Regions from separate parts of the Undibacterium sp. GW821-FHT07F11 genome, predicted to be linked through region 3. Evidence: predicted binding sites of a transcription regulator. Region 3 holds the regulator's gene; each other region holds the start of a gene.

Region 1 (4,646 bases), on a different contig from region 3:
GCTATGGCAAGCCTTGCACCATAAACACTGGCATTACGTGGCACTGGCGACAGACGAAATATTTTGCGGCATCGCCGTTGTCGATGTGGGATGGACTAACACTGCCTTTGCCTATGTGTTCGATAGGCTGGCAGGCAAGCTCATTGCCAGTTATTCCCAGGATGGCTTGCCGGGATTGACTGCAAAACTGAATGCACATCCGGCAGAGCAGGCAAGTTCGGAGTTTCGATTTTTCGGCAAGCACATTCGCTTTCAACATTTGCCTGCAAGCAGGCAATATGAATTGCAACTGCAATGCGGTTCATTCAACATCAATACTCTGCTGGATGCCAGACCTGCTGCGCCTTCCTTGCTGGCGGTGGGTGAGGTGCTGGGTGGCACTGTGCATGCAACCGTCAAATCGGCAGGCATGCAATTGACCGGCGAAGTACGTGTTGGTAGCCGTAGCTTCAGTCTGCAAAATGGTGTTGGCAGCTATGACCATAGCAATGGATTTCTGGCACGCGAAACAGGCTGGCGCTGGGCATCAGCACATGCGCTGGACATAGGTTTTAATTTGCAGGCAGGATATTTTTCCAGTCATGAAAATGCCCTGTGGCTGGATGGAAAGATTATTCCACTTGGCGCGGCACAATTTGACTTTGATGCCACTCAGGCCATGGCTGACTGGCATATCCATACCGATGATGGTTTGCTGGATGTGCATTTCCATCCCGAAGGTTTTCGCGCAGAAAACAAAAACCTCATCATCGCCAGCAGCCGTTACCTGCAACCCATAGGTGTCTTTAGTGGCTGGGTCAGGGCCAGCTTGGATGCACCCAAGCGGCAGATAGAAAACCTGGTGGGCGTAACGGAAGACCACTTTTCCAAATGGTAGTCGTCGGGTCTTAACACTTTTGGATCATCCCGCAATTCCAGAGTTATCCACCGCCTGAATATACTGTTGGCCTGCTAGCGCAATCGACCTATATAAGTCTGGTCGACCATGGCATTGTGATCCAGTACTGGCGCGGGCACATTGGCTATATTAAGCATGGGACTATCGTTCAGCCTGTTGCTGACCTGTTTTCTGACGACCAGTCTGTTGATTAGCGGATCGGCTGGTGGTGGCGCGACGAACAGGCCATCTTCACCAAAATAGATTTCATCAAGCTTTTGGCAGATTTCATGCAAGTCCTGATTCGGTAGTTCCAGCGCCAGATCCAGTATGGCGCGGCAATAGCCAGGATTAACGCGCATGTATTCTATGTCAGTGACGCGGCCATTTTGCCGCCGTAAAATCACGTGCAGTCTTGCCATGAGGGAGAAGGCAAGATTATCCGACATCGCATTCTGTATCTGGCTGCTGGTACTCATAAGATATGCTCCCCGTGAAGTTCAAGATCAAGTCCTTCTCTTTCCTGCTCATTGGTGACGCGCAAGCCTATGCTCACTTTGACCAGCCACAAAATCAGGGCAGTCATAGCGCCAGAATAAATCACCGTGACGATGACACCAAAGGCCTGGGTCACCAGGCTGCCGTCGACACCGCCTATGCTCTTCAATGCGAATACACCTGTCAGCAGCGCGCCGACTATGCCACCAATGGCATGCACGCCAAATACATCCAGTGAATCATCGTAGCCCCCCATGGATTTGAGAGAGGTCGCACCCCAGTAACATGCTACGCCAGCCACTGCGCCTATCACCAGCGCACCCGTCAGATCGACAAAACCGGATGCAGGTGTGATTGCCACCAGACCGGCGACCGCACCAGAGACTATGCCCAGCACCGATGGTTTGCCACGGCGCAGCCACTCCACGATCATCCATGCCAACGCGGACATCGCTGTTGCTACCTGTGTCACCAGCATGGCCAAACCGGCGCGGCCATCTGCTGCACCCGCAGAACCTGCATTGAAACCAAACCAGCCCACCCACAGCAGCGATGCGCCAATCGCAGTCAGCAATAAATTATGCGGTGGCATGGGTTCTTTACCAAAACCCAGGCGTGGTCCGATGATCAGGGCAGCTACCAGGCCAGATACACCAGCATTGATATGCACGACAGTTCCGCCAGCAAAATCCAGCACGCCGCGCGCTGCCAGCCAGCCTGCCGGTTCCCACACCCAGTGTGCGACTGGCACATATACCAGCAATGACCATAGCGTAATGAACAGTAGCAGCGCAGAAAATTTCATGCGTTCAGCAAAGGCACCGGTAATCAGCGCAGGGGTGATAATGGCGAACGTCATCTGGAACATCAGGAACACGCTTTCCGGTATCGTCGGTGCCAGTTGATGTACGCTGAGCTGCCCGGCTTCTTTCAAGAAGCTCACGCCATGTAGCATGAACCTGTCCATGCTGCCCAGATAAGGCGAACCCGCAGTGAATACCAGACTGTAACCCAGCACTACCCACAAGACCGTGACGATGCAGGTGGTCGCAAGGCTATGTGCCATCGTGCCCAGGGCATTTTTCTTGCGCACCATGCCGGTGTAAAACAGGGCCAGGCCGGGTATGGTCATCAGTAATACCAGTGCAGTCGAGGTCAGCATCCACGCGGTGTCGCCAGCGCTGATCTTGTCTGCGGCGATCATGCCAGGCTTGCTCATGGCCGGCGGGGCTACTGCAGCAAGCACAGGCGCAGTTGTAGTTGCTGCACTCACCGACGCAGTCACGGGGGATTCTGCCTGCGCATTGCAAGTGCCACTGCACAGCAAGAGACTGAAAGAGAGGAAGAGCAATAAGCTGGAGAGCACGCGTATTTTCATCAAGCTAGCCTTTTCAAAAAACATCGTCAATGACGTGGACTGTCACAGTGAAAATCGGAGTGCCTGCCATGTGCGCAGAGCGATCATGGCGGCGTGGCAAATGCTCGCGATAGCCCCGCTATCGCTGTGCTTTGTGCCTTGCCCTGATTCGCCGGGCACATGTCCCTCACTCTCGACTCCACTGTGACGGTTCACTGGCATGTGCAATGCAGCATTTTTCATGCCAAGGCTGATATCAGTGGATTTGTGTAACTGCGGGCTATTAAAGGGAAATATATTGCTTGTGATACCAGTCAGGGGAAATGGACGCACCAAAATGTAAGCAAATATTACCGTGCGGCATGAGTTTGCACGGACTGGGTGCTAAACCAGTTTTAAGCAATTTGTGCTATCCATAAAAAAACACCGCTTTGCGCAAAGGCTAAAGCGGCGTCTTGTTTTCAGCTTGCCAGATTACACTGGCAAGGCAATCTGGTGATCTACACTGAACTGGTAATCGCGGAACACATGTTCTGCGCTTAGCAATTCATAAGTGCCATCCGGCAGTTTGCGGGTCGTGTCTTTCAGACGGTAAGTCATTTGCCCACAAGTCCAGCAATTGAAGTTACGCATATGGGTGCACAGGCAAGTCTTGTCCATGACTGAGATTTTCTTGGCATCAGGGTGTGCTGCCACTTCACGGTTATACGATGTGATGTAGGCGCAGTTGCCATTGCCATCGAGCAGGTAGCCATAAGATTCACAACCTGGGCGTATGCCATCACCTATCGCTGGCGTATTCTTCAGCATGCGCATAGGGTAGCCTGTAGGCGAGATATTATTGACTTCGATGTCGCCTTCACTGGCCTTGAAATATTCCTGCTTCACATTGGCTGGTAAGCCGCACTCATTGGTGACGGTAAAGCGGGTTGCTACCTGTACCCCGGCAGCGCCGTTTTCCAGAAAGGACACGGCATCGCTACCGGTGAAAATACCACCAGCGGCAATCAGTGGAATATCCAGGTTTTCTGCCTTCAGGAACTGTACAATTTCAGTAATGATGGTTTGCAGATCATATTCTGCCCAGTCCATGCCAAAACCAAGATGGCCCCCAGCCAGCGGCCCTTCGACGATGACGTAGTCAGGAAGGCGATTCAGGCGGGAATTCTTGCGCAGGAACAACTGCAGCGCACGTACTGAAGAAACGATGATGCCCAGCTTGGCATCGCGGAAGCGCGGGTGATCAGCAATCAGGCCAAAAGAACCCAGATGCAAACCAGCGCTCATGGTGATGCCATCAATACCAGCATCGAGTGAAGACTCCAGACGCACCTTCAGGGTTTCGCGCGGGCCGTTCATGGTCAGTTTTTCCATGCAATTGACAAAGATCATGCCCTTGCCTTGCTTGGCTTCCATGGTCTTGCCTATGTGCAGTCGGGTTGCTTCTGCCAGTTGCTCGAGGTTGAACTTGACGTCAGTCTTGTCAGAGTTGTTAATATTGTATTTGTAGAATTTGGTTTTTTCCTTGACAAAGCTGGTGTCAAAACGACGGTCAGAGACATCCTGCACCATGGCATCAGAAATATGACCAACCCCGCCAAGACGTGCAGCAACCAGTGCCAGTTCAGCAGTGGAAATATCGACGCCCATGCCACCGATCATGATAGGAACCAGCTCATCTTTGCCCAGCTTCAGGCGGAAATCATCTACACGTTTCATTGTTATCCTTGACACATTTGCTCAAAAGTAAATCACGCGACGCTATATTTAGTACTCTCTCAATACTCGTAGTACTCTTACTCTACAGATACATATTGCATACTTCTTGTTATTTCTTGTTGATTCCAGGCTGCAAACCGGCAGTCGAACGAGATTGTAAGCCAGGGCTAGGCGCTATAGCTAAGATTATATTCT
Region 2 (4,646 bases), on a different contig from region 3:
GTCAGCCATTCTGGATAGACTTCGCCATTTTTCCGGCGGTTCCAGATTTCGCCTTGCCAATAGGCATTGGCGTCAAGCTGCTTGCCCATTTCTTCATAATAGCTGGCCCCATGCAGGCCCGACTTGAGCAGGCTGGTCTGTTTGCCAAGCGCTTCTTCACGGCTATAGCCTGTGATGCGCGTAAAGGCCTGGTTGATGCGCACGATAGTGCGGCGCTCGTCAGTGATGACCATACCTTCTTGCGCTTCAAAGGCAATGGCAGCGATGCGCAAGTCTTCTTCTATGTGTTTGCGTTCGGTGATGTCTTGCACCGTGCCCATGTGCCTGGCGCTCTGTGCGTCATACTGTGAATGTAGCCAGCGCACTTCACCTTCGAGAATAATACGGTGCTCTATGCTTGCATCTTTGCCTGCTTGTACCTGGCTCCAAAAAATCTTGACTGCCTGGATGTCGTCAGGATGGGTGCGTTGCATGAGGCCGGCGCAATCGATATTGCTGCCATTGGCATAACCAAGTATGCGGCGCGCCTCGTCTGAATAGCGCCACTCTTCTGCATTATTGCCTATGCTCCAGTTGCCTGTTTTTGAAATGATCTGGGCATGGCGCAAGTCTGTTTCGCGCTGTGCCAATTCTGCAGTTCTTTTGCTGACGATTTTTTTCAGGTTCTTTCTTTGCTCACGTGCATCAAGCAAGAGTTTTACCAGGCAGGCCAGCATGAAACTGAACAAAAGCCCTACGCTGTTGTAAAGTAGTAGTGGTTTGTTCTGGATGACAGAGTTTTTTGGTGATAGCTCTAGTGTCCATTCTGCATTTGGCAATTTGATTGCATAGCGGAGGTAATTTGTTGTTGTAAATCCATCTGACTTTTCTATAACTTGCCTGAGCCGTGTACCCGGATGAACGCGCGACAATTCATAGTCATAACCCCGTTCGTTTAGTTTTGACAACCCGGTGTCGGCAAGCAGGGTTTTCAGATCAATGGCAGCCGAGATCAGGCCCCAGAATTGAGGCGCTTTGTTTGCGTCGATGGGGTCTTCAAGATAGACGGGCAGGCGGGCTATGATGCCAGTGCTGCCATTAGTAAGGGGGAGTGGCCCCGCAAGTGTCAGATGGTGGCTGTCCTTGGCGAGTTGCGCCTCAGCTTTGCGTATGGGATCGGCCAGCAGGTCTATTCCCAGACCGTCATTGCGCCATTCTATTGGTGCGACTTCACTGGTGATGCCGTCTGGAGCAAGATACAAAGCGGCAATTTGCGGATGATACTGCAGAATATTGTCTGCAAAACGTCCAAAGTGCCGTACCCGGCCATTGCTGTCAGCAACCATGGCAGCCAGTGCATAGCTTGCTGATAACGCGCTATACATATTGTTTTGCAGGTTGACCGCTTGTGAGCGTGCCAGATCGTAAGCAAGCTGGCGTTCTTCCTGCTTTGCACCTTCGTCCAGTTTGACGATGATGGCGGCGCTTGCCAATATTGTCAGCGCGAAGGTGAGCAGGGCAAACAGCATGGGTTTGCGCAGGTAAGGGTGAGGCGACATAATGAGATTTGGGTATGGGAGCGAACGCCCGTGCACTGGTCCATAACTGTTTAAGATGCAGGCGGGGGCATCGCCACCTGAAATACCATCACAGTCTAAATGAGAGTGAGTCGCATATAGAGAAATACCAAAGAATGTTGATTTTGGTCAATATTGCCAATTGAGTATTTAGCTTAATTGCTTCAATTGCATGTACTCAATAGGCGCGATGCAATCGACACTTTGCGCGCACCAAAATAATGCAAATTGATTCTAAAAATTAAAAAACGCACCAAAATAGTAATTTAAAATTGTTTTGCGTTATTTTGGTGCGCGCATGGAGTTTATATAATGCCAAGGTACTGTGTTTTTGGCAGAGAAAACGCCACAAAAACAAGCATTTAACAAAATTCGAATTTATATGTGACTGATCTGGACGATGGCATGGTTTCTGCTATTATCCCCGGTGAGTTGAGCCGCCAGCTTAATGTCGATGTTAATAAGGTCATTAATAAGATCAATAATGCAAGGTTTGTTTGTTGGTCAATATTGCACAAAACTGGCAGGTGCAACACTCAGCAATTTCCGAATTTATTTTTAGCTCTCAGAGGAGTTTCACATGGCAATGACAGCCGCAGAAGTCTTGAAAATGGCGAAAGATAACGAAGTCAAATTCGTTGATTTTCGCTTTGCTGATACCCGAGGCAAAGAACAGCACGTAACTGTTCCAATTTCCCAGTTCGACATCGATAAATTCGAATCTGGCCACGCATTCGACGGCTCGTCCATCGCTGGCTGGAAAGGCATTGAAGCATCCGACATGTTGTTGATGCCTGATCCATCTACTGCCAACATTGATCCATTTTTTGAAGAAACCACATTGTTCATGCAATGTGACGTGATCGAGCCATCTGATGGCAAAGGTTACGACCGTGACCCACGTTCCATCGCGAAACGTGCTGAAGCTTATTTGAAATCCTCAGGCATTGGTGATACAGCTTACTTTGGCCCGGAACCAGAATTTTTCATTTTTGACAGCGTGCGCTGGAAAGTGGATATGTCTGGCTGTTTCGTCAAGATTGATTCTGACGAAGCTTCCTGGACTACAGGCGAAAAACTGGAAGGTGGCAATACCGGTCACCGTCCAACGGTTAAAGGCGGTTACTTCCCGGTTCCTCCGGTCGACAGCTTCCAGGACATGCGTTCTGAAATGTGCCTGATCCTGGAATCCCTGGGTATCCCGGTTGAAGTGCATCACCATGAAGTGGCTGGCGCTGGTCAAAATGAGATCGGCACCAAGTTCTCTACTCTGGTCGAACGCGCTGACTGGACACAAAACCTGAAGTACGTGGTTTGGAACGTTGCCCATACATATGGCAAGACAGCGACTTTCATGCCTAAACCTATCGTTGGCGACAACGGTTCTGGCATGCACGTGCATCAATCCATCTGGAAAGATGGCAAAAACCTGTTTGCTGGCGACGGCTATGCTGGTTTGTCTGATTTCGCCCTGTACTACATCGGCGGTATCATCAAGCATGCTAAAGCATTGAATGCGATTACTAACCCAGGTACCAACTCATACAAGCGTCTGGTTCCAGGCTATGAAGCTCCAGTAAAACTGGCTTACTCTGCACGTAACCGTTCTGCTTCCATCCGTATTCCTTATGTTGCCAATCCAAAAGGCCGCCGTATTGAAACACGTTTCCCTGATCCACTGGCTAACCCATACCTGTGCTTTTCTGCACTGATGATGGCGGGTCTGGACGGCGTACAGAACAAGATCCATCCTGGTGAAGCTGCCAGCAAAGATCTGTACCATTTGCCACCAGAAGAAGATGCATTGATCCCTACAGTGTGCGCATCTTTGGAAGAAGCACTGGACGCGCTGAACAAAGACCGCGAGTTCCTGACACGTGGCGGTGTATTCAGCGACAGCATGATCGATGCCTACATTGATTTGAAAATGCAAGAAGTACAACGCTTCCGCATGACAACTCATCCAGTTGAATTCGACATGTATTATTCTCTGTAATTACTCTCTGTAATCAGGGTAAAACACGAAAAAGCGGGGGCAACCCCGCTTTTTTTGTTACAAATGCTAATTTGTTCGTAATTGTGTTGCACGGCTGCATGACATACACTTACAGTCTATCAATGAATATTGCTTATTTATGAACCGACTCTTGTCAGGATTACTTCTCTTTATTGGCGTGCAAGCCTATGCGCATGCACAGGCTGAGGTGTATCTGTGCGTCGACGATAATGGCAAAAAAGAATACAAGAACACTGGTGCCGTCAAAGGTTGCAAGAAAGTCGATTTGCAAGGCATTACAGTTATTCCCACTCCGACAGCACCCGCTGCTGGCAAAAAGCCCCAGGGCAAGCCAGCCAGTAGCCCCAGCGATTTCCCCAAAGTAGATGACAGCACGCAAAAAGCAAGGGATTCTGACCGCAAACAGATTTTGCAGGATGAATTGAAGACAGAAGAACAAAAACTGGCGAACATCAAGAAGGAATACAATAATGGTGAGCCGGAGCGCCGTGGTGATGAAAGAAATTTCGCCAAATATCAGGAACGCACCAATTTGATGAAAGAAGACATCAGCCGCACCGAAAAAAACATAGAAGCACTGAAACGTGAAATTGCTAATGCAAAATAAGTTGCCAGTGTGAACGGCAAATATGCTGTTCGGGCATGATGCTTGCGTAAAGGTCGCTCTGTGCGGCCTTTTTTTATGGACAAGTTGTGAAAACTCCACTTACCTCATTTGCTGGCCTGGACTTGCTGACTTCAGCCGTGATTGTGCTGGATGCCGAAGGATGCATTTTATTTGCCAATGCTGCTGCTGAAAACCTGCTCGACTCATCCTTCAAATCACTGACGCATTTGAAGCTGACCGACCTGTTCCTGAACGGCCAGGAATTGACTGCAGTCTTCCATCAGGCAGTTGCCCATCAGTTCGCTGACAAGCGCCAGGACTTGACGCTGGAGCGGGCGGGGCGGGATGCTTTGCATGTGCACAGCATAGTCACTGCACTCGATAATCCCGAGACGCCGGTACTGATAGAGCTGCGTGAAAACGTGCAGCAACTCAAGCTCGACAGGGAAGAGCGCATGCTCGACCA
Region 3 (4,646 bases):
TCTTGACGGAGGTGAGGACAAATTCGCTCATAATGGTTGACTATGCAGGGTAGAGGATGAAGCTGCTATTTTAACTTTGTCAGGCTTGGTCGTCACGGGGTGTCTATGCTTATGAGGAAATAGCGTAAGGACTGCATGCTCGTTGCTGTTGTTTTTGACGTTAGCAGTTCCCATGTGTCGACGCCGTTTGTGCCGTACAGAAAATGGATTAAGAAGGACCGCTGTTTGAGCGAAGCGAGTTTCGGGCCTTCCCATTTTTTGTACAGCACAAACGGGAACCCCCTTCAGGGGGCGACGACGCCTGGGTCGCCTTTCTTTGAATACGTTCTTTGGCGACGCAAAGAAAGTATTTCGGCTGCCGGGCCGAGACCCGGCTTGTATCCACGGAGGGCAAACGTTTTAGTCAAAGTGCCACTTGCAACAAGAGCCACGGCATATAACGAACGCCGCTGGATTCCAGCTAAAAGCACGCTGGAATGACGGTTATTATGTGTACGGATTGTCGCAGGGCAATTCAATTAATGATTGAGGTAAATCATTAAATCAAAACCAATCACCCAACAAAAAGGACGCCTTCTAGCGTCCTTGTTTTGGATGTCCACAACCCTGTTCGGGTAAGGACTGGGGTCTTTATGAAGCCGATGCCGGATCAGGTATGTGCTTGATGGCGTCGTGCTGATGGTCTTGCATTTTATCTTTATGCTTGATGACCTGGCGATCCAGTTTGTCTACCAGTGCATCAATGGCTGCATACAGATCATGCGCCAGACTTTCAACGTGGATATCTTTACCGCTGATATGCAAATTAATGTCGGCTTTGTGTCGTTTTTCCTTTTCCCGGAGCTTGTCCACCGTCAGGATGACGGCGATATCAATGACCTGGTCGAAATGCCGCCTGATACGTTCTAGTTTGGTATGTACATATTCACGAATTGCAGGAGTTACTTCGACGTGGTGTCCACTGATGGTGAGATTCATACTGTGCTCCTATAGTGATGTTACTTGCTGTAACGATAAGCTCCTGGCATTTATTTGCCTTGAGCTAAATCATATATAGCAATTCAAACCGTGATTACAAGGACTGCTTACAAAGATTTACGCAAACTCACTGGGGGGATTTTGAGGGCTTCACGGTATTTGGCAACTGTCCGTCGGGCAATTACCATGCCCTGTTCACCCAGCATGTCTGCAATTTTGCTATCAGAGAGTGGGCTTTTCTGGTCTTCTGCTCCTATCAGCTGCTTGATGAGTGCACGTATCGCGGTGGAAGATGCTTCACCCCCTGTTTCCGTCGCGACATGGCTGCCGAAAAAGTACTTCAACTCAAACATGCCATGTGGGGTCAACATGTATTTTTGGGTTGTTACACGTGAGATAGTGCTCTCGTGTAATCCTAGTGTATCAGCAATTTCGCGCAAAACAAGGGGGCGCATGGCAACAGCACCGTGCGTGAAAAAATTGCGTTGCCTTTCGACTATCGCTTGTGCAACGCGCAATATGGTCTCGAAGCGTTGCCGCATATTCTTGATGAGCCAGCGTGCTTCCTGTAGTTGCGCACCCATGCCTGCCTCGCCGCGATTTTGCTTCATGATGTTGGCATACATACTGCTTACCCGCAGCCTGGGCATGACATCCTGATTCAGCATGACTTGCCAGCCGTTACCGGATTTTCTGACGATGACGTCTGGTACAACATAGTCAGATTCATCGGCAGCAAAAGCGATGCCGGGTCTGGGTTTGCACATACGGATGACCGTTTGTGCATCGCGCAAATCTTCGTCATCACAGTCGAGTATTTTCTTGAGTTTTGTGAAATCTCTTTGCGCAAATAAACTCAGTTGCGTTTCAACAATTTGCAACGCCAGCCTGCGCGTGACAAAAGCAATCTTGGGCAAGCGCCTGATTTGCAGTGCCAGGCATTCTGAAGGGCTGCGCGCACCAACACCGGCAGGGTCAAAGCTCTGCAGCATGTTCAGGGCAAAAGCCAGTTCTTCTGGTTCTACGAACAATTCCAGTGGCAAACTGGCATGTATTTCATCCAAGGTTTCAGTCAGGTAACCGTTGCTGTCAAGCGCATCTATCATCAGCTCGACCAGGGCTCGGTCACGCGGCTCGCGCAGGTTCAGGCGCATCTGTTCCAGCAGGTGTTCACGCAGGGTGACATGGGCTGCGCCCAGTTGTGGGCGGCCATCTTCATCATCGCCAGACTTGCTGCCATGCTGCACGTCATCAAAACCCCAGTCTTCTTCACTGGAGGTGGTGCTGTCATTGCTGATGACGGTTTCAGCATCAGCCGCCGCAGGTTCTGCAGACTTGTCGCTGTCGTCTCTTGCTGCGGGTGCTTCCATGCCAGCATCGGCAGAGGTGCTGCTGGTATTGATGGCACCGTCTGCCAGCAGGCGCACGGCGTGATCAAGTGGGTCATCGACGCGCTCCAGCATGGGATTGTCGGTCAGCAGCGTCTCCAGCTCCTGATGCAATTCCAGAGTCGATAACTGCAATAATCGTATTGATTGCTGCAATTGCGGCGTCAGGGCCAGATGTTGTGAGGTACGTAGTTGCAGGCTTTGTTTCATGATGATTCCCGTCACATCCGGAAGTGTTCTCCGAGATAAACGCGACGTACAGATTCATTTTGTATGATGTCGTCAGGCTTGCCACTGGCAAGTACCGCACCTTGGTTGATGATATAGGCGTGATCGCAGATGCCCAGGGTCTCGCGCACATTATGGTCGGTGATCAGCACACCGATGCCGCGTTCCTTGAGGAAGCGCACAATGCGTTGAATTTCGATGACGGCAATCGGGTCAACGCCAGCAAAGGGCTCATCCAGCAAAACAAAGCGTGGGTTGGTCGCCAGCGCGCGGGCAATTTCGACACGACGGCGTTCACCACCTGAGAGTGATAGTGCTTGGCTTTCACGTATCTTTTCTATCTGCAAATCTGCCAGCAGGGCATTGAGCCTTTGCTCAATTTTCTTGGCACCGAGATATTTGCCTTCACTGTCTTTTTGCAATTCGAGTACGGCGCGGATATTGTCTTCCACCGTCAGTTTGCGGAATACCGAAGCTTCCTGGGGCAGGTAAGACAGACCCAGTACTGCACGCTCATGGATAGGCAGTTGCGAGATATTCACGTCATCAATCGTGATATCCCCGGCGTCGGAAGGCACCAGGCCCACGATCATGTAAAACGAGGTGGTCTTGCCTGCGCCATTCGGCCCCAGCAAACCCACCACCTCGCCACTTTTCAATAGCAGGGAAACATCGCGCACCACCTGGCGCGCGCCATAGCGCTTTTGCAGGCCCTTGACGAGCAAGGTGCTGCTGGACTGTGCTGTCATCTTAATTAGCCTGTTTTTCTGGTTTTGGTTGCAAGATGATTTTCAGGCTGCCAGAGCCATCCACATGCTGGCCACTGGTCGAATTGGTGCCGATGAAAAAGTCATTTTTGCTGTCGTAAGACAGGTATTCGCCTTCCTGTTCCTGGGTGACCCGTTTACCTTCCAGGTAGCGCACCTTGGCCTTGGAAATGAACTTGACGATTTCTGTACTCTGATTGTATTCAGCGCGGTCAGCCTCACCATCCACCCACAGGTCCGGGCCGCCATCACGTTTCTGGCGGAAGGTGACCTTGCGGTTGCTGCCACCGGTGAGGACGACGAACTGGTCACCATTAGGCGCTTCAGTAACCACGGCATTTTCTGCCTTGACGTTGAGTGTGCCACGTACCAAAGAGACACCCTTGGACAATCTGCGCACACTGGTCTTGCCATCACTCTCGCCGTAACCGGCTTCGATGATGGTCTCTTTATTACTGTCGGCTTTTTCTGCATGGGCAGAAACGCAGGCCAGGCTCAGAAAGGCCAGACCCAATAAGCGGGCGACGCTGAATGGTGTATTGATCATACGCATATTCGCTTTCTTCATTATTTTGTGCTGGCTTTGGGAGCCGGTTCACGCTTCTTGAGTTGAATGTGGACCTTGCTCAGCATCGCCAGGCTTTGAGTAGAATTATTGGCAATCATGCCTGTTGCTGTAGAGCTTAGTTTTCCCGTCGTGACCGAAATGGGTTTATCGGTTTTCACGATATCATCATCCGGCAATAGCAAAAGATAATCTGACTCCACGCGCACGAACTGTGAACTCAGACCCTCCGGTCTTTCCATACTGACATTGTCATGCAGATGGACTTCGTCATGTTCGCGCCTGGGTGTGACCAGTGATGATTTTTGTGACACTACAGCCAGGTCAGCACGCAGATGCAGGGGCGGCCTGTCCTGGTCAAAACTATTGATCTGCGGGTGCTTGATTTCTATATTGTCGGTACGTGGCAAATGCACCAGGCTGTCGCCGGTGATGTGGTAATTGGCCTTGCCATTATTCGACAGACGGATGAAATTGAATTTCTCCACATAGTAATCAGGCGCTGATCTGGCCGAACTGCGGTTTTGCTCATCATCGGCATGACGGCGTATGACTTCCATGACCCAGATGGTGCCCATGGTGATCACGCCCAGCAGGATCACGGCCAGCCAGATGCGGAAGCGGTCTATGGTCATTTGGGGTTTCATGTCAGATATGCTTGTAAAGCCTGTTCATATTTACCCTGGGCGCGCAGGATGAAGTCGCAGACTTCGCGCGCTG
Region 4 (4,646 bases), 150 kb from region 3:
GCATTTGCAACCAGGCTAGAAGCAGTCGATGAAGTTACTGTCGAAGCAAAATTACCAAAACTGGTTTTATTCGATTCTTTGATTATTTGGAAATTGCTACCGGATATCGTTACAGGAGTACCAACACCTCCCAACACGGGAGTAAAACTGGCAATGGTTGGGGGTGCTAATGCGCCGACAACAAAATCCTTATTACTAAGCACATTGCCGTTGGCATTGCTGACCGATATTTTTCCTGTAACAACGCCAACTGGTACTGTCACAATCAACAAATTTGCAGTCGCGCTATTAACGGTCGCAGACACGCCATTAAACTTGACACTATTATTTGCGGCAACAGTATCAAAACCGCTACCAAAAAGTTGAATTGTGATGCCACTTGCGCCGCCAGATGGGGCAAATTCGGTAATCGCTAATGTGGTGGCTGTATTTTTTTGTATGCCAATAATGTTACCGACCGCATCGTAGTTATATTGCACACTGCTGCCATCCGGTGCGACTGTACCAACCAACCGTCCTACATTGTCATACACATATTGCACATCAGCCGCCCGTGCAGGCGATGCAAGATGACTTCCCAGGCAAAATGCCAGCAGCCACAAAGCCCGCTGAGGCCGCATTGCAAAAAGCTGGATGACCATGCTCCATGCCGCCAACACAATTGCCAACAAGTGTACAAGGCCATGTTTCAGGCAAAACCGGTGCTGCATTGTTCATCCCTTTGCGTTTCATCCTACTGCCAGCATCAGGGCTGAAATCCGTAAAAATACGGACGAGCAATAGTTAATTTATATTAAAGTCATGCATTCCGCACAACTATAATGCAAAGAGAGCAAGCCCACTTATTTATTTTTTACTTTTATTGCCTTAAAAATTAAGACTTTTGATGAAAAATATGGCAGTAATTTAATACATCCCCTCACTGCTGCCAGTACTGCATCATTTGCGCACTGGGGCTGATGAAAGATGCTTGGGCAAGGGTGCGCTGGTCAGTGACTTTAAAAATTCAACCAGGTCAGCTTTTTCCAGAGGGGTGAGTATCAGCGGCTTTTGTGATTCGGCGCTGCGGTAATAAATCTCCATTTCGACTGCGGCTTCCAGCGTGGCAACGCTGCCGTCGTGCATATAGGGTGCGGTCAGTGCTACGTTGCGCAGGCTGGGTGTGCGGAATTTGGCGATGTCTGCTGGCTTGAGGGTGACTGCAAAACGGCCCAGTTCTGCGATGTCTTCATCGCTGAGTACTTCCTGGTCCAGGCTGATTTTTTGTTCTTGTGCGCGTGCCAGGCGTTGCGTCAGTTCTGGCAGGCGGGCTTCGATCTTTTTAAAGCCCACGCCCAGGCCATGGAACTGATTATCGGTAAACAGGGCATGCGTCTTATCTATCTTGTGGCAGTTGATACATAGAGCACTGCCCATGAAAAGTTGCAGGCCGCGTTGCGCTGCGGGGCTGATGCTGGATTTGTCTTGCTGAAAATAATAGCGGTCAAACGGGCTGTCGCCAGCTACCAAAGTGCGTTCGAAACTTGCCAGCGCGCTGGCAACTTGTTCGAGGTTTATTGCCGCAGGTTTGATGTTATAGGCTTGCTGTAACAATGCTCGGTAAGCTGGATCTTTGCTTAAACCTGTGAGGATGGCTTGCTGGTCTTGCAGGCCATGTTCACGCGGATTTAAGAATGGATCGATGGCCTGGGATTCAAGCGTGCTGCGGCGGCCATCCCAAAACTGGCTTTGATTAAACGCAGCATTGATGAGGCTGGGGGTGTTGCGTGTGCCGATTTGTCCCTTGATGCCTTCTGCCAGTTTTTTGCCATCGCTAAAAGCCAACTCTGGCCGATGGCAAGTGGCGCAACTTATAGTGCCGTCGCGGCTCAGGTTTTTATCAAAAAAAATCTGCTGGCCTAGTCTGCTTTTGGCTGAATCCGCTGCTTGTGCGATATGAGGCAAACCCGTCAATGCCTGTTGATTGCTGTCTTCAGAAACGGCCAGGCGGCAAGCTGCTGACAACATCAACAGACATAGTAGTGTTCGCATTTTTTTGGGCATACGACCTGAGCTTTGATAAAAAATGAACATTGTACTATCGTCGGTTCAGCCACTCTTGTTTGCCTGATCGACTGACAACGACAAAAAAACCACGCTTCGGTTAGCCACAATGTTATCTGGCACGTTTCTTGATATGCTGTATTGGAACCGTAACCAAGAGACTAGAACATGGCCAAGTTTTTCAATGAAATGCACGCCTATGATGCCGCTGTATCGGGTGGCGCGGGCGGAGAATTGACGCGGGAACATTATCGCGAGTTTTGCAACTGGCTGGCTCAGCAACCGGCTGAACGATTGAAACGCAAGCGGGCAGAGGCTGACCTGAGTTTTCGCCGGGTGGGTATTACCTTTGCCGTGTATGGTGACGATGCGGGTACGGAGAGACTGATTCCGTTTGACATCATCCCGCGCATCATTCATGCGGGTGAATGGGCGCAGTTGCAAAAGGGCCTGGCGCAGCGGGTACAGGCGCTGAACATGTTCATCCATGATATTTATCACGCGCAGAATATCATCAAGGCGGGCATCATCCCGGCTGAGCAGATCTATAAAAATGCCCAATATCGCCCTGAAATGCAGGGTATTTCAGTCGCTTCTGACATTTATGCCCATATTGCGGGTGTGGATATTGTGCGGGCTGGCGAGGGCGAGTTCTACGTACTGGAAGATAACTTGCGCGTGCCATCCGGCGTGTCTTACATGTTGGAAGACCGCAAGATGATGATGCGGCTTTTTCCTGAGCTGTTTGCACGTAACAAGATTGCGCCGGTTGATCATTATCCGGACATGTTGCTGGATAACCTGCGCTCAGTTGCCCCTATGGGGGTGGACAACCCGACCGTGGTGGTCATGACGCCGGGCATGTATAACTCGGCCTATTTTGAGCATGCCTTCCTGGCCCAGCAAATGGGTGTGGAACTGGTCGAGGGCCAGGATTTGTTTGTGAATGACAATGCGGTCTTCATGCGTACTACACGTGGCCCTAAACGGGTGGATGTGATTTACCGCCGTATTGATGATGATTTTCTTGATCCTCTGGCTTTCCGGCCCGACTCTTCTCTGGGTGTGCCTGGCTTGTTGTCGGTGTATCGCGCTGGGCGCGTGACACTTGCGAATGCGATAGGCACGGGGGTGGCTGATGATAAATCGATCTACCCCTTCGTGCCGGACATGATCAAGTTTTATCTGACGGAAGAACCGATCTTGAATAACGTGCCGACCTACCAGTGCCGCAAACCCGAAGACCTGTCTTATACCCTGGCGAATCTCGGTGAACTGGTGGTCAAGGAAGTGCATGGTGCTGGCGGTTACGGCATGCTGGTGGGCCCGGCTTCGACCAAGGCGCAGATAGAAGATTTTCGTCAGCGCTTGCTGGCCAAGCCTGATGGTTATATTGCCCAGCCTACGCTTGCATTGTCGGCCTGCCCTACCTTTGTGGAAAGCGGCATCGCCCCGCGCCATATTGATTTGCGGCCCTTTGTCTTGTCTGGCAAAACCATCTCCATGGTACCAGGCGGCTTGACGCGGGTGGCCTTGGAAGAGGGTTCGCTGGTGGTGAATTCTTCACAGGGTGGCGGAACGAAAGATACCTGGATCCTTGAAAATTAAGTCAGGAGAATATACATGCTGAGCCGTACCGCTGATCATTTGTTCTGGATGGCGCGCTATACCGAGCGCGCAGAAAATACTGCCCGTATGCTGGACGTGAATATCCAGACCTCAATGCTGCCACAGTCTGCCGAAGATGCTGAACGTGGCTGGCGTGCCATGCTGGGTATATCTGAATTGCAGTCTGCCTTTGACCATCAATATGGTTTGCTGACGAAGAAGGATGTGCTGGACTTCATGGTCCGTGACCCGATGAATCCATCCTCGATTGCATCATGCCTGAAGGAGGCGCGGGAAAATGCGCGGGCAGTACGTGGTACGCTGACGACCGAGGTGTGGGAAACCCAGAACGCCACCTGGCTGGACATGCAGGACAGGTTGTCTGACACGATACTGGAAAACGACCCCAGCCAGTTTTTTGAATGGGTGAAATACCGCTCACATTTATCGCGTGGAGTGACGCTGGGTACCATGCTCAAGGATGAAGCGGTACACTTTATCCGCCTGGGTACCTTCATAGAGCGCGCAGATAATACCGCACGGATACTGGATGTGAAGTTTCACGGTGCCAAGGAAAGCGGGCGTGGCAATGATAATTTGCAGAGGGATTTCTATTATTGGGCGGCGTTGCTGCGCTCAGTCTCCGGCTTTGAGATTTACCGCAAGGTCTACCGTGATGTCATCACGCCTGAGCGGGTGGCAGAATTGCTGATGCTGCGCGGTGATATGCCACGCTCATTGTTGGCCTGCATGGATGAAGTGGTCGCCAATCTGAAAGAAGTGCGCAATGATGTCTCAGCCGATACCGAGCGTTTTGCTGGTAAGCTGCATGCAGAATTGCAATTTGCCCGTATCGAAGAGATATTGGCAGAAGGTTTGCATGACAACCTGACGCGCTTCCTGGAAAACATTTTTGACCTGGGTAACCGTGTCAGCCGCGACTTCCTGGTGCCGCTGGCGGCCTGAGAAAATAAAATATCATGCAACTTTTTATA

The links. The regulator sigma-54, encoded in region 3, starts transcription at its own class of promoters, with help from an activator protein. The targets are predictions, from matches to a motif close to TGGCANGNAANCTGCTTT.
Region 1: a site for sigma-54 is predicted at 2,962-2,979, ahead of AC07OI_RS00270 (ammonium transporter). Genes of this name have one in related genera too.
Region 2: a site for sigma-54 is predicted at 1,958-1,975, ahead of glnA (type I glutamate--ammonia ligase). Genes of this name have one in related genera too.
Region 4: a site for sigma-54 is predicted at 2,161-2,178, ahead of AC07OI_RS26915 (circularly permuted type 2 ATP-grasp protein). Genes of this name have one in related genera too.

The regions. Positions count from the first base shown of each region.
Region 1 is NZ_JBWKQH010000001.1:69,189-73,834, reverse strand. Features, by position in the region: gene AC07OI_RS00280 (DUF2804 domain-containing protein) at 1-877, shown strand, start outside; gene AC07OI_RS00275 (hypothetical protein) at 952-1,356, opposite strand; gene AC07OI_RS00270 (ammonium transporter) at 1,353-2,753, opposite strand; gene AC07OI_RS00265 (nitronate monooxygenase) at 3,207-4,451, opposite strand.
Region 2 is NZ_JBWKQH010000016.1:27,603-32,248, forward strand. Features, by position in the region: gene AC07OI_RS29045 (EAL domain-containing protein) at 1-1,538, opposite strand, end outside; gene glnA (type I glutamate--ammonia ligase) at 2,137-3,552, shown strand; gene AC07OI_RS29055 (DUF4124 domain-containing protein) at 3,704-4,180, shown strand; gene glnL (nitrogen regulation protein NR(II)) at 4,267-4,646, shown strand, end outside.
Region 3 is NZ_JBWKQH010000012.1:54,170-58,815, forward strand. Features, by position in the region: gene AC07OI_RS26240 (enoyl-CoA hydratase/isomerase family protein) at 1-31, opposite strand, end outside; gene hpf (ribosome hibernation-promoting factor, HPF/YfiA family) at 631-978, opposite strand; gene AC07OI_RS26250 (RNA polymerase factor sigma-54) at 1,086-2,576, opposite strand; gene lptB (LPS export ABC transporter ATP-binding protein) at 2,588-3,343, opposite strand; gene lptA (lipopolysaccharide transport periplasmic protein LptA) at 3,345-3,914, opposite strand; gene lptC (LPS export ABC transporter periplasmic protein LptC) at 3,929-4,573, opposite strand; gene AC07OI_RS26270 (KdsC family phosphatase) at 4,570-4,646, opposite strand, start outside.
Region 4 is NZ_JBWKQH010000012.1:206,702-211,347, reverse strand. Features, by position in the region: gene AC07OI_RS26925 (IPT/TIG domain-containing protein) at 1-710, opposite strand, end outside; gene AC07OI_RS26920 (cytochrome-c peroxidase) at 940-2,031, opposite strand; gene AC07OI_RS26915 (circularly permuted type 2 ATP-grasp protein) at 2,212-3,651, shown strand; gene AC07OI_RS26910 (alpha-E domain-containing protein) at 3,667-4,617, shown strand; gene AC07OI_RS26905 (transglutaminase family protein) at 4,632-4,646, shown strand, end outside.